2 regions of the Rhodococcus jostii RHA1 genome follow, and region 1 is predicted to be linked to the other one. Evidence: riboswitches for the same ligand, from Rfam matches in the RefSeq annotation. Region 1 holds a riboswitch; the other holds the start of a gene.
What was found. Region 1 has a riboswitch for glycine ahead of gcvP (aminomethyl-transferring glycine dehydrogenase). Riboswitches for the same ligand answer to the same signal wherever they lie in the genome.

Region 1 (10,144 bases):
CGGACGGCAACACGAGCGCCTGTTCGCTGGTGACGATCCGGCCGCCGATGCTGATGCCGGGCAGCGTCTTCGGCGACGACCCCGTCGCCAGGACGACGGCGGCGCCCGTGATCAGCTCGTCGTCGACCTCCACTCCGTTGGGTCCGACCAACCGTCCGCGGCCGTTGACGACGGTGATGCCGTACGAGTCGACGAGGCCCTGCAATCCTTTGTGCAGTCGGGTGACGATGGTGTTCTGGTAGCTCAGGACCTTCTCGAGGTCGACACCGTCGAACGTGACGTCGATACCGAACTGCGAGGCGGTGCGGGCACTGTCGGCGACCTCGGCGGAGTGCAGCAGCGCCTTCGTCGGAATGCATCCCTGATGCAGGCACGTGCCGCCGAGTTCGTTCTCCTCGACGAGGATGACCGAACGGCCCAGTTCGGCCGAGCGGATGGCGGCCGCGTAGCCGCCGGAACCGCCGCCGAGGATGACGACATCTGCTGATCGGTGGGACATGGGAACTCCTTGCTGGAACGGAAGAGGATGGGGTTCAGTGAACTGCGGTCGCGGCGACGGCCTCCGCGTGGAGGCGGCCGGCCCGATAGGAGGAGCGCACGAGCGGACCGGACAGGACGCCGAGGAAGCCGATCTCGCGGGCGATCCCGTCGAGCATGACGAACTCGTCCGGTTTCGCCCACCGCGCCACCGGATGGTGCCGGGCGGACGGCCGCAGATACTGGGTGATCGTGATCAACTGGCAACCGGCGGTATGCAGATCCCGGAGGGCCTGAATCACCTCGTCCGCGGTCTCCCCCATCCCGAGGATGAGGTTCGACTTGGTGATCAGGCCGTCCTCCCGGGCCCGGGTGATCACCTCGAGGGAACGCTCGTACGTGAAGGCAGGGCGGATACGACGGAATATCCGGGGAACAGTCTCCACGTTGTGCGCAAGCACTTCCGGACGGGTGTCGAACACCTCGCGTAGTTGCGCGGCGTCGGCGTTGAAATCGGGGATCAGCAGTTCGACGCCGGTGCCCGGGCACAGTTCGTGAATCTGCCGCACCGTCTCCGCGTACAGCCAGGCGCCGCCGTCCGGCAGATCGTCGCGGGCAACCCCGGTGACGGTGGCGTACCGAAGGCCCATGGTCTGCACCGACTCCGCGACCCGTCTGGGCTCTCCCCGGTCGAGTGCGGCGGGCCGGCCGGTGTCGATCTGGCAGAAGTCGCACCGCCGGGTGCACTGGCTTCCGCCGATGAGGAACGTCGCCTCACGGTCCTCCCAGCATTCGAAGATGTTGGGACATCCCGCTTCCTGGCACACGGTGTGCAGGTTCTCGCGTTCGACGAGAGCGGCGAGGTCCCGGTATTCGGGGCCTGTCCGCATCTGCACCTTCATCCACGACGGTTTGCGTTCGACCGGAGTCTTGGCGTTGCGGACTTCGAGGCGGAGCAGTCGGCGGCCGTCAGGCTGTGCAGTCATGTGGGGAACTCCTAGGACCGGTCGAAACCGGTCGGTATGCGGCGTCGGGCCCGCGCGGTGGACAGCGCGGCACCAGGGAAGGGTGATCGGGGAGAGCGAGCACACATCGACAACCGTTGGGGCTGCGGGCATCTGGGCTCTGATCGCCCGGCGTGTGCGGTCACGTCCGAGCGAAGATGCATCGAGGATGCCAAACGACGAGGACTCTTGGCAACACCGTCGGTCCGAGGAGACAAACCCGCGGCGTCTGTGTACTGTTTGGCCAACCACAACTGAAGACGCCGTTGACGCGCAGCGGGAGAACCTCCGTTTCGGAGGCGCCGTAGGAGCAACTTCCTCCCCGGGAATCTCTCAGGCCCCAGTACCGCAGCGCAGAGGCAACTCTGGAGAAAGTATCGGCCGTACGGCCGGAACTTACCGAAGGTGAAGAGCACACCGCAGTGGCGGTGCGCCCAAACTCTCAGGTTTCAGGACAGAGCGGGGAGGTGCCCCTTGTCGATGTCCGGTGCGGTCCGGACTCAACGAAACCGGAGTCACCTCGTGCCAGCAGAACCCCGCACCGCCATCCGCGGCGTGCCCCTCACCAGCGACTTTCCGTCCCGCCACATCGGTCCTGATGCCGCCGCGTCACGGCGGATGCTCGACGCCCTCGGTTACGACAGTCTCGCGAACCTGATCGACAGCGCGGTGCCGGACCAGATCCGCAGCTCACAGCCCTTGAATCTGCCCGCGGCGAGGTCCGAGCAGCAGGTTCTCGCCGATCTGCGGGCGCTGTCGGAGCGCAACGAGACCCGCGTCCAGATGATCGGCCTCGGGTACTCCGACACCATCACTCCCGCGGTGTTGCGACGGAACATGCTCGAGTCCCCCGCCTGGTACACGGCCTACACCCCGTACCAACCGGAGATCTCCCAGGGCAGGCTGGAGGCGCTGCTGACGTTCCAGACCGTCATCGAGGATCTGACCGCCCTTCCCCTGGCCGGCGCGTCGCTGCTCGACGAGGCGACCGCCGTGATGGAGGCGGTACTGCTGATGCGGCGCGCGAACAAGTCGAAGTCCGCCACCAACCGCGTCGTCCTCGACGCGGACTGCCTGCCACAGACACTGGCCGTCGTCCGGGGACGGGCGAAAGCAGTGGGCATCGAGGTGGTGGTCGCGGAACTGTCCGGGGAACTGCCCGACGGTGACATGTTCGGGGTGGTCTTCCAGGCGCCCGGTGCGAGCGGCGCGGTGCGCGACCTGGCTCCGATGATCGCCGCGGCGAAGGCGCGCGGCGCCCTGACCACCGTCGCGGCGGACCTGCTGTCGCTGACGATTCTGACACCGCCCGGCGAGCAGGGCGCCGACATCGCCGTCGGGTCGGCGCAGCGATTCGGTGTGCCCCTGTTCTTCGGCGGACCGCACGCCGGCTACATGGCCGTGCGCAGCGGGCTCGAGCGCATGCTGCCCGGCCGTCTCGTCGGAGTGTCCGTCGACGTCGACGGGAAGACCGCCTACCGGCTGGCTCTGCAGACCCGCGAACAGCACATCCGGCGCGACAAGGCGACCAGCAACATCTGCACGGCGCAGGCGCTGCTCGCGAACGTCGCCGCGATGTACGCCGCCTACCACGGTCCGGAGGGGTTGCGCGCCATCGCGAATCGGGTGCACACCCACGCGACGACCATCGCAGGAAGCCTGCGCGCCGCCGGTCACACGATCGTGCACGACAGCTTCTTCGACACGGTTCTCGTGCGGGTCCCGGCGGGTGCCGGGGCGATCGTGGAGTCGGCCGATCGGGACGGCATCAACCTCCGTCTCGTCGACTCCGATCACGTCGCGATCGCCTGCGACGAGTGCACCACCGACGACATCGTCCGGCGGGTGGTCGCCGTGTTCGGTGCGCAGCCGACGACCGTCGCGGTGCCCGAACTGCCGTCGGCACTCGCCAGGACGTCGAACTACTTGCAGCACCCCGTGTTCCACGATCACCGCTCCGAAACCGCGATGCTCCGCTTCCTGCGCACGCTGTCGGACAAGGACCTCGCGCTCGACCGCACCATGATCCCGCTCGGATCGTGCACGATGAAATTGAACTCCGCCGTCGAGATGGAACCGATCAGCTGGCCCGGATTCGCGTCCATCCACCCGTACGCCCCGGTCGCGCAGACGGCGGGCTACCTCGAACTCGTCGCCGACCTGGAACGCTGGCTCGGCGAGATCACCGGCTACGATCGGGTGTCGTTGCAGCCCAATGCCGGATCCCAGGGCGAGCTGGCCGGCCTGCTCGCGATCCACGGCTATCACGAATCCCGCGGCGACTTCGAACGCAACGTCTGCCTCATCCCCCAGTCCGCGCACGGCACCAACGCCGCATCCGCGGTTCTCGCGGGCATGAAGGTCGTCGTCGTCGCGACCGCGGAGAACGGCAACATCGACGTGGGCGACCTGCGCGCGAAGATCGCGGCGCACGAGGGCGCGATCGCCGCGATCATGTTGACCTACCCGTCCACTCACGGCGTGTACGAGAACGACGTGCGGACGGTCTGCGATCTGGTGCACGAGGCCGGCGGGCAGGTGTACGTCGACGGCGCGAACCTCAATGCGTTGGTCGGCCTCGCACAGCCAGGCAAGTTCGGCGGCGACGTCTCACACCTGAACCTGCACAAGACGTTCTGCATCCCACACGGCGGCGGCGGTCCCGGTGTCGGGCCTGTCGCGGTGCGCAAGCATCTGGCGCCGTTCCTGCCCGGTAACCCGTTGGGCGGCGACGACCTCGGCACCCCGGTGTCGGCGGCCAACTACGGATCGGCCGGCATCCTGCCCATCACGTGGGCGTACATCGCGCTGATGGGTCCGGACGGGCTGACGAGCGCCACCGAAACCGCGGTGCTCGCAGCCAATTACGTCGCCCAGTCACTGGATCGGCATTTCCCGGTCCTCTACACCGGCCCGTCCGGTCTGGTGGCACACGAGTGCATCCTCGACCTCCGGCACGTCACCAAGGCGACCGGCGTCACCGCCGAGGATGTCGCGAAGCGGTTGATCGACTACGGCTTCCACGCGCCCACCCTGTCGTTCCCTGTCAACGGCACCCTGATGGTCGAACCGACCGAGTCCGAGGACCTGGCCGAACTCGACCGCTTCATCGAGGCGATGGTGTCCATCCGCCGCGAGATCGACCTGGTCGGCGACGGCGTGTGGCCGCTCGAGCGCAGCCCGCTGCGTCAGGCCCCGCACACCGCCGAACAGGTGACCGCGGACGAATGGGATCTGCCCTACCCGCGCCACCTCGCCGCCTACCCCGTCGCATCGCTTCGCGCCGCCAAATACTGGCCCCCGGTGCGTCGCATCGACGGCGTCCACGGCGACCGCAACCTCGTCTGCTCGTGCCCGGCACCCGAGGCCTTCGAGAACACCACCGACATCGACACTTCGGCCATCGCCGAGACCCCCGAGGAGGCCTTCGCATGACCCTCACCACGACGCCCGCGTCCCCGCTGCTCGGCGAGCACGGCGCACTGGGGGCCCATTTCACCGACTTCGCGGGCTGGCAGATGCCGCTGAAGTACGACAGCGAACTCGCCGAGCACCACGCCGTCCGCAAGACCGCCGGACTGTTCGACCTCTCACACATGGGCGAGATCGCGGTCACCGGCCCTGAATCCGGAGCGGTCCTGGATTACGCTCTGGCCGGCGAACTCTCGAAGATCGGCGTCGGCAGGGCCAAGTACTCCCTCTTGTGCAATGCGGGCGGCGGAGTCATCGACGATCTGGTCGTCTACCGTCTCGCCAACGAGCATTTCCTCGTCGTGGCCAACGCGGCCAACGCCCCGACGGTGCACCGCGAACTGGCGGCACGCGTCGAGGGCTTCTCCGCCAGGGTCGACGACCAATCCTCGGAGACCGCGCTGATCGCGGTGCAGGGACCGGCCGCGCAGGACGTCGTGCAGTCCCTCGTTCCCGCCGAGCAGGTCGAGACGGTGGCGGAGTTGAAGTACTACGCGGTCACGCGCGCGGTGGTCGCCGGCATCGACGTCCTCCTCGCCCGCACCGGATACACCGGGGAGGACGGGTTCGAGCTGTACGTGCCGAACGAACTGTCCGTGCAGTTGTGGCGCGCACTGCTCGACGCCACCACCGCCCGCGGCGGCGTCCCCGCCGGCCTCGCGTGCCGCGACACCCTCCGCCTCGAGGCCGGAATGGCCCTGTACGGCCACGAACTGACCCTCGACACGAATCCGTACGAAGCCGGGCTCGGCAAGGTGGTCCGGCTGAACAAGGACTTCGTCGGCCGCGATGCGCTGCAGACGTTGTCGGATCAGGCCCCGCAGCGGGTGCTCGTCGGCCTCGCCGGAGGCGGGCGCCGGGCCGCCCGCGCCGAGTACACCGTGTTGGACGCGGCCGGTGAGTCGGCGGTCGGCACCATCACGTCCGGGGCGTTGTCTCCGACACTCGGGCATCCGATCGCGCTCGCCTTCGTGGACGTCGCGTTCCGCGAACCGGGCACCGAACTGACGGTCGACATCCGCGGCAAGAAGGAACCGTTCGTGGTCACCCCATCGCCGTTCTACCGCCGCTCCTGAACCGTTCCCGCCCACTTCAGCCCCGAAAGGGTCACACCATGTCTTCGCACGCCTTCCCCGACGACCGCAGCTACACCGACGACCACGAGTGGGTCCTGATCGAGCCGGGCGCCGCCCTCCCCGACGAACCGGTCCGCGTCGGCATCACGTCCGTCGCCGTCAACTCGCTCGGCGAGCTGGTCTTCGTCGACCTGCCGGAGGTCGGCGCGACCATCGTCGCCGGCGAATCGTGCGGCGAGGTCGAGTCCACGAAGACCGTGTCCGAGCTGTACCCGCCGGTGAGCGGCCGGGTCACCCTGATCAACACCGCCGCCGTCGACGACCCCGGACTGGTCACCTCCGACCCCTACGGGGAGGGCTGGCTGTTCGCCGTCCAGCCGTCCGCCGCCGGCGAGCTGCTCACCGCGGCCGAGTATGCCGAGAAGAACGGGGTGCAGGCATGAGTGTCCTGAACCGCGACCTCGCGGATTTCGACCCGGACGTCGCCGCACTGATCGGCAAGGAGCTGGAGCGCCAGCGCACCGGCCTCGAGATGATCGCGTCGGAGAACCACGCCCCGCTTTCGGTGATGCAGGCGCAGGGTTCCGTGCTGACCAACAAATACGCCGAGGGCTACCCCGGGCGGCGCTACTACGGCGGCTGCGAGCACGTCGACACGATCGAGCAGCTCGCCATCGATCGCGTCAAGGCGCTGTTCGCCGCCGAATACGCCAACGTGCAACCGCATTCCGGCGCCACCGCGAACGCGTCGGTGATGCACGCGCTGATCGAGCCGGGCGACACGATCCTCGGAATGTCCCTCGCCGACGGCGGCCACCTCACGCACGGCATGCGCCTCAACTTCTCCGGCAAGCTCTACAACGTCGCCGCCTACGGGGTGTCCGAACAGGACTACCTCATCGACATGGACGAGGTGGCGAAGGCAGCACGCGAGCACCGGCCGCAGCTGATCATCGCCGGCTGGTCGGCCTACCCCCGGCACCTGGACTTCGCCCGCTTCCGGGAAATCGCCGACGAGGTCGGCGCGTACCTGATGGTCGACATGGCCCACTTCGCGGGTCTGGTCGCCACCGGATTCCACCCGTCTCCCGTCCCGCACGCACACGTCGTCACGTCGACGACGCACAAGACCCTCGGCGGACCCCGCGGCGGCATCATCCTGACGGGCGACGCCGCCATCGCGAAGAAGATCAACTCCGCGGTGTTCCCCGGCCAGCAGGGCGGCCCACTGGAACACGTGATCGCGGGCAAGGCAACGGCATTCAAGATGGCGGCCGAACCCGAATTCGCGGAGCGTCAGGAACGCTGCCTGGACGGCGCGAAGGTCCTCGCCGAACGGCTCAGCCGACCCGACGTCAAGGAAGCCGGAATCAGCGTCCTCACCGGCGGCACGGACGTGCACCTCGTCCTCGTCGACCTGCGGGATGCCGCCATCGACGGGCAGCAGGCCGAGGACCGCCTCGACGCAATCGGAATCACCGTCAACCGCAACGCCGTCCCGTTCGATCCACGGCCACCGATGGTGACGTCCGGTCTGCGCATCGGCACCCCGGCACTCGCCGCCCGCGGCTTCGGCCGGGACGACTTCGCGACCGTCGCCGACCTGATCGCCCAGGCCCTCGTCGCGCCCGCCGACGCGGACACGTCCGGGTTGGCCGCCCAGGTCCGGGCGCTCGCGGACAAGTACCCCCTCTATCCGGGGCTGTAAGTCGGTGACAATGTTTCCCGCATCGATCCTTCCATCCGCTCCTCACTCCGTTCCTCGCTGCGCTGCGGTACTCGTTGCGATGCTCCGGAAGGACCTCGCGTGACGATCAGTGTGTTCGACCTGTTCTCGGTCGGTATCGGACCCTCGAGTTCGCATACCGTCGGGCCGATGCGGGCGGCGGGCACGTTCGTCGACGACCTCGACGCACTCGGCCTCCTCGGGGACGTCGCCGGTGTCCGTGTCGATCTGTACGGATCGCTCGCGGCCACCGGCGCCGGCCACGGCACCATGTCGGCGATCCTCCTCGGCCTCGAGGGGTATCGGCCCGACACCATCGCCACGGAGGAGATGGAGAGGCGACTCGACGAGGTGCGGGCGAGTCGGCGGATCCGCCTCGGCGGGACGGTCGACATCCCGCTCGCCGAGGACGAGATGGTGCTGCACCCGTTGACGGTCCTGGATTTTCACCCCAACGGCATGACCCTCACCGCCACCGGCGTCACCGGTCGCCAACTGCACGCGCAGACGTACTTCTCGATCGGCGGCGGATTCGTCGTCACCGGCGCCGAACCGGAACTGCCCGTCGACGCAGGCACGAATTCGCTGTCGTTCGGGTCGGCGCGCGAACTGCTCGACCTCAGCGAGCACTACGGGCTCACGATCAGTGAGATCATGCTCGAGCACGAAAGCGCCCTCCGGCCCGAGCCGGAGGTCCGGGCGCGGCTCCTGCACATCCGGGACGTGATGGTCGAGTGTCAGCGACGCGGAATCAGCCGGGACGGGTACCTGCCCGGCAGTCTGCGGGTACGCCGCCGCGCCCGCGGCTGGTACGAGCGGCTGAACGTCGAGGATCCCGATCGTGATCCCGCGTTCGCCGAGGACTGGGTGAACCTGGTGGCCCTCGCCGTCAACGAGGAGAACGCGTCCGGCGGACGGATCGTCACCGCCCCCACCAACGGGGCGGCCGGCATCATCCCGGCGGTCCTGCACTACGCGCTGCACTACACCCCCGCCGGAAAGGCGGACCCGGACGGCACGGCGGTGCGATTCCTGTTGACGGCAGGCGCAATCGGATCCCTGTACAAGGAACGGGCCTCGATCTCCGGGGCCGAGGTGGGCTGCCAGGGCGAGGTGGGTTCCGCGGCGTCCATGGCCGCCGCCGGCCTCGCCGAGATCCTCGGTGGCAGCCCGGAGCAGGTGGAGAATTCGGCGGAGATCGCGATGGAACACAGTCTCGGTCTGACGTGTGATCCCATCGGGGGCCTGGTGCAGATCCCGTGCATCGAACGCAACGCCATCTCGGCGGGCAAGGCGATCAACGCCGCCCGGATGGCTCTGCGCGGCGACGGCACCCACCGGGTCAGTTTGGATCAGGTCATCGAGACGATGCGGGCCACCGGCGCCGACATGAGCTCGAAGTACAAGGAGACCTCCACCGGTGGTCTCGCCGTGAACGTGTCGGTGAACCTCGTCGAATGCTGACGTAAGTCAGGCGCGGACCACCGCGGTCATGCGTGTGCGGGCTGCAACAGACCGATCCGGTCGAATCGCTCCGCACGGTCGGAGAGTCGCTGGGTGGTGTCTGCCGAATCGAGGAGCGACAGTTCGCGGTGGAGTATCGCACCCACCCGGGTGCAGAACGCCGTGGATTCGTCTGCCGCATCCGGGAATTCGGGGATCACCTCGTCCACGATGCCGCTCGCGAGGAGATCGGACGACCGGATTCCCTGCCGGGCGGCCATGTCCGGAGCGTGCGCGATGTCGTGGTGCAGGATCGCGCTCGCACCTTCGGGCGGCAGGGGTGAGAGCCAGCCGTGCTGGGCCGCGAGCACCCGGTCGGCCGGGATCAACGCGAGCGCGCCGCCGCCGGTGCCCTGCCCGAGCAGCAGGGAGATGGTGGGGACGTCGAGCGAGACCATGTCGGCGATGCAGCGGGCGATCTCACCGGCGAGACCGCCTTCCTCCGCCTCCTTCGACAACGCCGCTCCGGCGGTGTCGATGACCGTCACCAACGGCAGGTTCAGTTCCGCCGCCAGCCGCATTCCGCGGCGCGCCTCCCGCAGGGCGCCCGGGCCGAGTGGCGACCGCGTGGTCTGCCCTCGACGGTCCTGGCCGAGCAGGACGCACGGCATGTCACCGAACCGGACCAGGGCGAGGATCAAGCCCGGATCGACCTCTCCCTGACCGGTTCCGTTGAGCGGAAGAACATCCGACGCCGAGTGGAACATCAACTCCCGCACCCCGGGCCGGTCCTCGCGGCGCGAGGCGACCACCGAATCCCACGCGGGGACATCCGGGAGACTCTCGGGCACCGAGGCGTCGGCGAGCGACGGCCGGCAGGCACGACTGGAGGTGATGATGCGCAGCGCACGGTCGACGATCTCGGCGAGCTGATCCGGCGGCCGCAC
Region 2 (10,144 bases), 2.1 Mb from region 1:
CCTGCATCAACGAAGCCCGGGAGCGGGTGGTGTTCATCAACACCGGGTTCCTCGACCGCACCGGCGACGAGATCCACACCTCGATGGAGGCCGGGCCGATGATCCGCAAGGCCGAGATGAAGAAGCAGACCTGGATCACCGCCTACGAGGACTGGAACGTCGACACCGGACTCGCCTGCGGGCTGCAGGGGCGGGCGCAGATCGGCAAGGGCATGTGGGCGATGACCGAGCTGATGGCCGAGATGCTCGACCAGAAGATCGGCCACCCCAAGGCCGGCGCGAACACCGCATGGGTGCCGTCCCCGACCGGGGCCACCCTGCACGCCACCCACTACCACCAGGTCGACGTCGTCGCCGTCCAAAACCAGCTGAAGGGCACCCGGCGGGCCACCCTCGACGAGATCCTCACCATCCCCCTCGCCCCCAGCACCGACTGGTCCGACGCCGAGAAACAGGAAGAACTCGACAACAACTGCCAGTCCATCCTCGGCTACGTGGTCCGCTGGATCGACGCCGGCGTCGGCTGCTCCAAGGTCCCCGACATCCACGACGTCGCCCTGATGGAAGACCGCGCCACCCTCCGCATCTCCTCCCAGCTGCTGGCGAACTGGATCCGGCACGGCGTGGTCACCGCCGACCAGGTCGTGCAGTCACTGCAACGGATGGCCCCGATCGTGGACCGGCAGAACCAGAACGACCCCACCTACCGGCCCCTGGCCCCGGACTTCGACACCAACATCGCCTTCCAGGCCGCGAAGGAACTCATCCTCGACGGCACCACCCAACCCTCCGGCTACACCGAACCGATCCTGCACCGCCGCCGCCGCGAATACAAAGCAGCCAACGCCTGACCGGTAGTTTCCCCACGTGAGTGGCGAAGCGTCCCGCGGGACGCTTCGCCACTCACGTGTCAGGCCGGGGTGATCCTGCGCATCACTACACTGCGAGGGTCAACGTCGAACTCGTCGGACAGGGGCTGGATAGCACGTGGGGCAGCATCGCGGCGAATCGCGCGCCAGGGGTATCAGCAGGGGGCCTTTGATCGTGCTCGGTCTCGTCGTCGTGATCGCGGCGGGTGTGGTGGGCTGGTTCCAGTTGCGTGACCGGATTACCGATCAGGGCGTGGCTGCCGCGGGCGCCTGCGTCGAAGGCGAATCCGTGCTCGCGGTCGCGGCGGATCCGGACATCGCACCCCAGCTCCAGACTCTCGCCGACCATTTCACGGAGACTGCTCCGGTGATCCGCGATCAGTGCGTGTCGGTGACGGTCACTGCCGTCGCGTCCGACACCGTGCGCGACGCCTTGTCCGCGGGGCCGGACGGCCCGTGGGACGCAGCGGCACTCGGGCCTCGCCCCGCTCTGTGGATTCCGTCGAGCTCGCATTCCGTCAAGCAGCTGTCGGCGACCGGCGTCATCAGCGGCGAAGCGCGTCCCGTGGCGACCAGTCCCGTCGTGCTCGCGGTCCGGACGGCGTTCGCGAACGCGCCGGGCACACCGGCGATCGACTGGAAGGACTTGCCGTCGCTGCAGACCGGCCGCGACTCCCTCGCGACTCTCGGCCTGCCGGGCTGGGGCAGCCTGGGCATGGCGCTCCCCGTCGGCCCCGGCGCCGAGAGCACGGAGACGGCAGTCGAAGCGGTCGCAGCCGCGGTCACGGGAAGCCCCACGGGTCCGGTGACGGAGGAGCAGGCTCGTTCCGCTCCCGTCACGTCGGCACTCACCGGTCTGGCGCTCGGCTACGAGGCGTCGTCGGGGACGAAGCCCGCGACGACGCGGGAGGCGCTCACCGCGCTGGCCGAGCAGGGCGATCCTGCCACCTCCGGCATCCACGCGGTTGCGGCCACCGAACAGCAGGTCTACCAGGCCCTGCGCGACGCACCCGGAGCAGACATCACCGCATCGATGCCGAAAGGCCCGACACCCGTGGCAGATCACCCGGCGGCCGTCCTCGCGGGCCCGTCCGTCGACGAGACGCAGAGCCGCGCCGCCGCACAGTTCGCGGAGTTCGTCCGTCGACCCGAACAGGCGCAGGACTTGGCCGACGCCGGGTTCCGGGTCGAGGGACTGGCCCGGCCCGACGACACCGCGCTGGCCTTTCCCGGTTTCGAATCCACCCTCGTTCCCGCGGACGCGGCCGCTGCGGCCGAGCTGATGCAGGTGATCCGGAATCCGATCACCCCCCGCACCTCCACCGTCCTGCTCGACGTTTCCAGCTCGATGGGAGAGCGCGAGGGGACGGCGACGCGCCTGGCGAACACGACGGCAGCGCTCGCAGCCCACGTGGACCGTTCTCCGGACTCGTCGAACCTCGGGCTGTGGGAGTACAGCACGACGCTCGACGGGTCGCGGCCGTACACGACCGTGGTCGCGACCGGCCCCCTATCGGCGGGCGGTTTCACGGAGGGCACCCGCAGGCAGGCACTCGACGCCCGGCTCGCCGAGGCGACACCCGCTACCGGGTCCTCGACGTACACGTCGCTCGAAGCGGCGTACAAGAGCGCGGTCGACGGATACTCGCCGGGCCGGACCAACTCGGTGCTGCTCGTCACCGACGGCGCCAACGACGACTCCGTTGCGCGCGCGGATCTGCTGTCCGCTATCGCGGCGGCCTCGAGCACGTCGAAGCCGGTGCGCATCGACGTCGTGACGATCGGCGAGAACTCCGACCTCAACACGTTGCAGGCGTTGGCCGATCGCACCGGCGGGTCGCTGGAGAAGGTCGCGTCCTCGGACGGCGCGGCACTGCCGACCGCGATCAGTAAGCTGCTGTCGTGACGAGGCTCCTGGTCTTCGCGGTCTTCCTCGCACTCGTCACGTGGTGGCTCCATCGGCGACTCGTGCGGGCCACCGGGCTGGGCCGGCCCTGGTCGGTGGCCGTCGACGTGACCCTCGTGGTCCTGTGGGTTCTCGCGGTCATCGGCGTCGGCAGCGGCGAAGCCTTCGATCCGGGATGGGCGCGTCCCCCGGGGTGGGTGGGCTGGGTGTGGCTCGGCGCGATGTTCTATCTGGTGCTCGGGCTTCTCCTGGTCGCGTTGGTGTCGCTGCTGACGCGGCTGTTCGGCCGCCTGCGCGGCACCGGGAACGACGAACAGGTCGATCTGTCGCGACGGCGAAGCCTGCGCATCGCCACCACCGTCGTCGTGGTGGGTGCCGTCGGCGCCGCCGGTTACGGGGTGTCGGAGGCCGCGCGGCCTCGGATCGTGCGGGTTCGGGTGCCGCTGAAGCGTCTGCCCGCCGAGTTCGACGGTGTGCGTGTGGCGCTCGTGTCCGACCTTCACGTCGGCCCGGCGCGAGGAGTGGATTTCACCCGGCGGGTCGTCGACCTGGTGAACGCGGAGCAGCCGGATCTCGTCGCGATCGCGGGCGATCTGGTCGACGGGACCGTCGCCAAGGTGTCGCCCGATCTGCAACCGCTCGGCGACCTCGAGGCCCCGCTCGGAGTGTTCGGTGTCAGCGGCAATCACGAGTTCTACGCCGACGACGGTGGCCGGTGGCTGGACGTGTGGGACCGGCTGGGCATCCGGACGCTACGCAACGAGCGCGCGACGATCACCCGGGGCGGCGCCACCCTCGACATCGCGGGCATCCACGACTATTCCTCGCCGACCCCGTACGAACCCGATCTTCCGGCCGCGCTCGCCGGACGCGACCCGTCGACGTTCGTCGTGCTGCTCGCGCACGAACCGCGGCAGGCACTCGAAGCGTCCGACCTCGGTGTCGACCTGCAACTGTCGGGGCACACGCACGGTGGGCAGATGTGGCCGCTGCGTTATCTGGTGCCGCTGCAGCAGCCGTCGGTGACGGGACTGGACCGCATCGGGAACACCGTCCTCTACACGACCCGCGGTGTGGGCACGTGGGGTCCGCCCGTGCGGGTGGGCGCCCCACCGGAGATCACGATCCTGGAGCTGGTGCGCGAGGACTGAGCGAGCGATGCCCGCCCCGCGTGAGCGGGACGGGCATCTGTGTCAGGCGCCTTCGAATGCGGAGATCGGCGGGCAGGAGCACACGAGGTTGCGGTCGCCGTGTGCACCGTCGATGCGCCGCACCGCCGGCCACACCTTCGGCCGTGCCTTGCCCCGGGGGAACACCGCCGTCTCACGGGTGTAGGGGTGGTTCCACTCCGCGACGAGGCAACCGGACGTGTGCGGGGCACCGCGCAGCGGGTTGTCGTCCACCGGCCACTCCCCCGCGCCCACGCGGTCGATCTCGGCGCGGATCGCGATCATCGCCTCGCAGAAGGCGTCGATCTCTTCGAGGTTCTCGCTCTCGGTGGGCTCCACCATGAGGGTGCCCGCCACCGGGAAGCTCATCGTCGGTGCGTGGAATCCGTAGTCGGCGAGGCGCTTTGCGACGTCGTCGACGGTCACACCGGTGTCCTTGGTGATCGGCCGGAGGTCGAGGATGCACTCGTGGGCCACCATTCCGCCCTCGCCGGTGTAGAGGACGGGGAAGTACTCGTCCAGGCGGCGCGCGATGTAGTTGGCCGAGGCGATGGCGGTCAGGCTTGCGCGGCGCAGCCCGACGGCGCCCATCATCCGGATGTACGCCCACGTGATCGGGAGGATCGACGCACTGCCGTAGGGGGCCGCGGAGATCGGTCCGGCCGTGCCGAGTTCCGGTGCGAGCGGATGCCCGGGCAGGAACGGCGTGAGGTGGGACCGCACACCGATCGGACCGACGCCGGGGCCACCGCCACCGTGCGGGATGCAGAACGTCTTGTGCAGGTTGAGGTGGCTCACGTCGCCGCCGAACCGGCCGGGACGGGCCAGGCCGACAAGGGCGTTGAGGTTGGCGCCGTCGACGTACACCTGGCCGCCGGCGTCGTGGACGGCGGCGCAGATGTCGGCGATCTCGTGCTCGTACACACCGTGTGTGGACGGGTAGGTGATCATGATCGCCGCGAGGCGCTCGGCATGGTCGGCGATCTTCGCGCGCAGATCGTCCAGGTCCACGTCACCGTTGGGGCGGCACGCCACGACCTCGACGCGCATCCCGGCCATGACCGCGGATGCGGCGTTGGTGCCGTGGGCGCTCGACGGGATGAGGCAGGTGTCGCGGTGGTCGTCTCCGCGGCTGAGGTGGTAGTTGCGGATCGCGAGCAGCCCCGCGTACTCGCCCTGGCTACCGGCATTCGGCTGCAGGCTGACTGCGTCGTAGCCGGTGACGGCCACGAGCCAGTTCTCGAGGTCCTTGATGATGCGGAGAATTCCCGGTGTGTCCCCGGTCGGCGCGAACGGGTGCAGTCCGGCGAACGCGGGCCAGGTGATCGCTTCCATCTCGGCGGTGGCATTGAGCTTCATCGTGCAGGAACCGAGTGGGATCATGCTTCGGTCGAGTGCGATGTCCTTGTCGGACAACGCCCGCAGGTAGCGCAGCATCGCCGTCTCGGTGCGATACCGGGTGAAGGCCTCGTGCTGCAGGTAGTCGGATCCGCGGAGCTGCGCGTCGGGGACGGACGTGCCCACCTCCTCGGTCACGGCGCCTTCGCCGCCGAACGCCGCCAGAACCTGGGTGACGTCGTCGGCGGTGGTGGCCTCGTCGCACGCGATGGCGACGTGATCGGCGTCGACGAGCCGCAGGTTGATGCCGGCGTCCTTCGCCTTCGCCACCACGTCCGCGGCTCGGCCGTCCACTCGAACGAGGATCGTGTCGAAGTAGTGTTCGTGGACGACGACGGCCCCGGTCTTGCGGAGCGCGGCGGCCAGCGAGTGCGCCGTGTTCGCCACGCGCAGGGCGATCGCCTTCAAGCCCTCGGCGCCGTGGTAGCTGGCGTACATGGCCGCCAGAATCGCCAGCAACACCTGAGCGGTGCAGATGTTCGACGTCGCCTTCTCGCGGCGAATGTGCTGCTCGCGGGTCTGCAGCGCCAGCCGGTACGCCTTGTCGCCGTCGGCGTCGACGGAGACGCCCACCAGACGGCCGGGGAGTTGACGTGCGTGCTTGGTGTGCACGGCGAGGTAGCCGGCGTGCGGGCCACCGAAGCCCATGGGGACACCGAACCGCTGGGTGGTGCCGAAGCAGGCGTCGGCCCCGATCTCGCCGGGCGGGGTGAGGAGGGTGAGTGCCAGCAGATCCGCCCCGACCGCGACCAGTGCGCCGCGCTCGTGGGCGGCGGCGATCACGTCGGTGTAGTCGACGATACGGCCGGACCCGCCGGGCATCTGGGCGAGGACGCCGAAGAAGTCACCGTCCGGAAGGCCGACGGACAGGTCGGCCACGACGATCTCGATGCCGAGCGGCTCGGCCCGGGTCTCGACGACGGCCAGCGTCTGCGGGAACAGGTCGGCGTCGACGACGAACCGCGGGGACTTGCTCTTGCTCGCCCGGCGCAACAGCGTCATCGCCTCGGCGGCGGCGGTGGCCTCATCGAGCATCGACGAGTTGGCGACCTCCATGCCGGTCAGGTCGGCGACCATCGTCTGGAAGTTGAGGAGCGCTTCGAGCCGGCCCTGGCTGATCTCGGGCTGGTACGGCGTGTAGGCCGTGTACCAGGCCGGGTTCTCGATGATGTTCCGGATCAGGACCGGCGGGGTGAGGGTGTCGTAGTAGCCGAGACCGATCATGGACGTCGCCACGGTGTTCTGCGCGGCGAGTGTGGACAGTTCGGCGAGCGCTTCGTGCTCGGACACCGGCGCGGGCAGTGCGTCGAGGCCGTCGGCGATGCCGGCCGTGACCCCGTCCAGGATGACGGCGGGGACGGCCTTCGACGCGAGGTCGTCGAGCGAATCGGCTCCGACCAGTTCGAGAATGTGCGCGAGTTCCGCAGCGTTCGGGCCGACATGACGATCGGCGAATGTACGGCTTCCAGCGTCGATCACGACAACTCCCAAGCAGTTCGCAGGATCAGGACACGCCCCGCGTAGCGGAACGTCCCTCCCCCTCTGTCGCCTGCTCGAGTCGAGCGCCTGAGAGATTCGGTACCGTCGTTCGCGGTTGAAGACGGCCCTTTCCCCGTGGGCGGGTGGGTGCTCCCACCGCTTTCCAGAGACGTCGGAGCCCGCACGGTCCTGTCTGCCTGAGAGATTGACGGGGAGGTGTTGCTCCTTCGGCGCCCGAACTCCTGCACACACGATGTTTCTGTGCTTGCAGTGCCCGGAACTCTCCCGCACGGCGTCGACGCACCGCCAGTCTATGTCACGGCTACGGATGGCGGCGCAGGCAGCGCCGCGCTCCGATGGAGGCGGGCTAGCCCGTCTTGCGGCTCGCGCGGTTCTTGCGCCGCGACGCCAGTTCGTCCTCGGGGCTCTGCTCGCTCGCGCCGCCATCGGCGCGCTCGGCCGGGAAATCGGCGATGGTGCCGGTCAGTTCGCGCATCGCACCGCTCACCGCGATACCGAAGACGCCCTGCCCGCCCTGGAGCAGATCGACGACCTCTTCGGGGGACGTGCACTCGTAGACCGTGGTCCCGTCCGAGAATAGTGTGATCTTCGCCAAGTCCCGCACTCCGCGCTTACGGAGGTGGTCGACGGCCACGCGGATGTTCTGCAAGGATATTCCGGTGTCGAGCAGACGCTTGACGATCTTGAGGACGAGGATGTCTTTGAACGAGTACAGCCGTTGGCTGCCCGAACCTGCTGCGCCACGAATGGACGGCACGACGAGCGAAGTGCGAGCCCAGTAATCGAGCTGGCGGTAGGTGATTCCCGCGATCTGGCAGGCGATGGGGACGCGGTATCCGACGAGGTCGTCGGGCACGGAATCGTCCGGGAAGAGGCCCGGTTGGATCTCCTCGGAGCTGAATTCGGACTCGGCAACGTTGTCGCCGGGCGCAAGATTCAGCGCATTCTCCTGCGGCCGATCTCCCACTGACTACTCCCTCTCGCATGTTGCACTGAACCCGACGATCAGTGCGCCTGTGACGCGCGTCGCCAGTGCCCGCGGCACAGCCACAGCACATCGAGCGGCGCAAGCGCCACCAGTGACATCGAGCAAGCCCGTACCCTGAACCTACTCAGCGTACGCCCGATAGAATCTGCAGGGCAGAAAATCACTGCACTGAACGCTATGACTCCGAAGAGACGGGGTCAACGCAACGCGCCGGAGGAACCTCAACCGTTACTCCGCGCCCGAGGCTTTTCCGAGGGTGCAACCTAGCCGTCGGTGGCCTTGAAATCGTCCGGCGACACGGACTCGAGGAATTCCTTGAACTTCTCGACCTCGTCCTCGCGCTCGTCGGGCATGACCAGACCGGCCTCCGTGAGCACCGATTCCTCGGCGAAGATCGGCACCCCGATCCGCAGTGCGATGGCGATGGAGTCGGACGGGCGGGCCGAGACGCGGGTGTTCTGGTCGAACACGAGGTCGGCATAGAACGTGCCCTCGCGCAGGTCGACGATGCGAACTTCCTTCAAGGTGCGACCGAAGGCTTCGATCAGGTTCTTGATGAGATCGTGGGTCAGCGGACGCGCCGGCTCGACGCCCTGCTGTTCGAGTGCGATCGCGGTGGCCTCGGTCTGGCCGATCCAGATGGGCAGGTACCGCTCGCCGTCGGTTTCACGCAACAGCAGAACAGGTTGACTTTGGGGTTGCTCGACACGAACTCCGATCACGTGCATTTCGCTCATCGCGTCTGCCTCCACCCTGCAATGGTCCGTCCGCGGCACACAATGCCGTACCAGGATTCTATTCGATTCGTGTCTGCTCTTCGACCGTACAGCCGTTCGAGCGCAGCGTCGTTGGGAAGTGGGGACGGTCGGCGAGTTCACCTCACCGATCGAGCGCACCCCGGACTGCCGACTTCACCAGGCAGGTGTGCAACGTCAGAGACAAGGCGGCCAGTTCGCGCACCATCTCCTCGGCGCGATCACGTGCGCCGGCGTCGCGGCCCTTGGCGACGGGCCCGGCGATCTGCGCGACCAGCCCGGCCTCGCGGTCGGCCGCCAGCTTGAACGCCCTCAGGTGCCGCACTTCGAGTCCGAACTCGGACATCGCCCTCGCGGTGCGCGCCAGTGTCACCGCGTCTTCGTCGAAGAACCCTGCCGGCCCGGGAACGACCAGGCCTCCGCGGGTCAGTTCGCCGAGGAACTTGTCGTCGATCCCCGCCCGGGCGATCAGATCGTCGCGGCTGATCCGCACCTCGCGGTCGGTGAGGAACTCCTCCGGGGACACCTCGCCCGGGGCCACCGTGAGCGTGCGCGGCCGGCGCGGCGAAGAATCGCCTGCGCCGACCGTGGCCACACCTCTGTCGATGGCCTCGAGCTGCTCCTTGATGACCTTCAGCGGCAGATACTGATCCCGCTGCGCAGTGAGGACATAGCGCAGACGTTCACAGTCGGCGATCGAGAATCGCCGATACCCCGACGGAGTGCGCTGGGGGCTGATGAGACCCTCGGCTTCGAGGAATCGGATCTTCGAGATCGTCACATCAGGAAAATCGGGGCGGAGTCGATCCAGCACGGAGCCGATCGACATCCCCGATTGCGCCTGCTGCTGCCGCACCGCGGTCATTGGCTACCCGCACCAGCTGACGTCTCACCGATCTGCGAGCCACCGGCAGTGGTCCGGGGTCCGGTCAGAAAGACCAGTCGGAACTTGCCGATCTGGACCTCGTCACCGTTCGCCAGGACGGCCGAGTCGACCGGTTCCCGGTTGACGTAGGTGCCGTTGAGGCTGCCGACGTCGACCACCTGGAACTCGTCGTCCTCCTGACGGAACTCCGCATGACGACGGCTGACGGTCACGTCGTCGAGGAAGATGTCGCTGTCGGGATGCCGTCCCGCGGACGTCGTCGGCTGGTCGAGCAGGAAGCGCGACCCTGCGTTCGGTCCACGCTTGACGACGAGCAGAGCAGAGCCCGCGGGCAGTCCCTCCACACCCGACACCGGAGCTTCCGGAGCCTGGGTTGCCGAGGAGTTGTCGAGCTCATTGAGAAAGTCCGCGCGGAAGACCGACGTGGTTTCCGCCGGCGTCTCCCCATAGACCGCGTCGTTGCCGTTCTCGCTCACCGTTTCTCCTCCTAGTTCGATCATCCAGCAAGATTCGCTGGACTACGCAATGCCACTCGGTACTACATAATTCGGTTCCCGTGCACATTAACTTCTGTGCAAACTCCCACGATCACATTCAAACTACGGACCTGCGCCCCGACACGGCACATGCGTTCAACATCGACCGTACCCTGCGCACGCCGGTGCGTGTAGTG

Region 2: linked by a shared signal. The riboswitch ahead of gcvP (aminomethyl-transferring glycine dehydrogenase) and the one ahead of gcvP (aminomethyl-transferring glycine dehydrogenase) in region 1 are both predicted to bind glycine.

Annotation. Positions count from the first base shown of each region.
Region 1 is NC_008268.1:3,092,572-3,102,715, forward strand. Features, by position in the region: gene lpdA (dihydrolipoyl dehydrogenase) at 1-499, opposite strand, end outside; gene lipA (lipoyl synthase) at 534-1,463, opposite strand; glycine riboswitch at 1,749-1,840, shown strand; gene gcvP (aminomethyl-transferring glycine dehydrogenase) at 1,962-4,916, shown strand; gene gcvT (glycine cleavage system aminomethyltransferase GcvT) at 4,913-6,028, shown strand; gene gcvH (glycine cleavage system protein GcvH) at 6,067-6,471, shown strand; gene glyA (serine hydroxymethyltransferase) at 6,468-7,736, shown strand; gene RHA1_RS14285 (L-serine ammonia-lyase) at 7,836-9,218, shown strand; gene RHA1_RS14290 (carboxyl transferase domain-containing protein) at 9,245-10,144, opposite strand, start outside.
Region 2 is NC_008268.1:956,522-966,665, forward strand. Features, by position in the region: gene RHA1_RS04300 (malate synthase G) at 1-851, shown strand, start outside; gene RHA1_RS04305 (substrate-binding domain-containing protein) at 1,045-2,775, shown strand; gene RHA1_RS04310 (metallophosphoesterase) at 2,772-3,926, shown strand; gene gcvP (aminomethyl-transferring glycine dehydrogenase) at 3,969-6,821, opposite strand; glycine riboswitch at 6,996-7,119, opposite strand; gene RHA1_RS04320 (MerR family transcriptional regulator) at 7,189-7,809, opposite strand; gene RHA1_RS04325 (bifunctional nuclease family protein) at 8,094-8,567, opposite strand; gene ftsR (transcriptional regulator FtsR) at 8,710-9,450, opposite strand; gene garA (glycogen accumulation regulator GarA) at 9,447-9,947, opposite strand.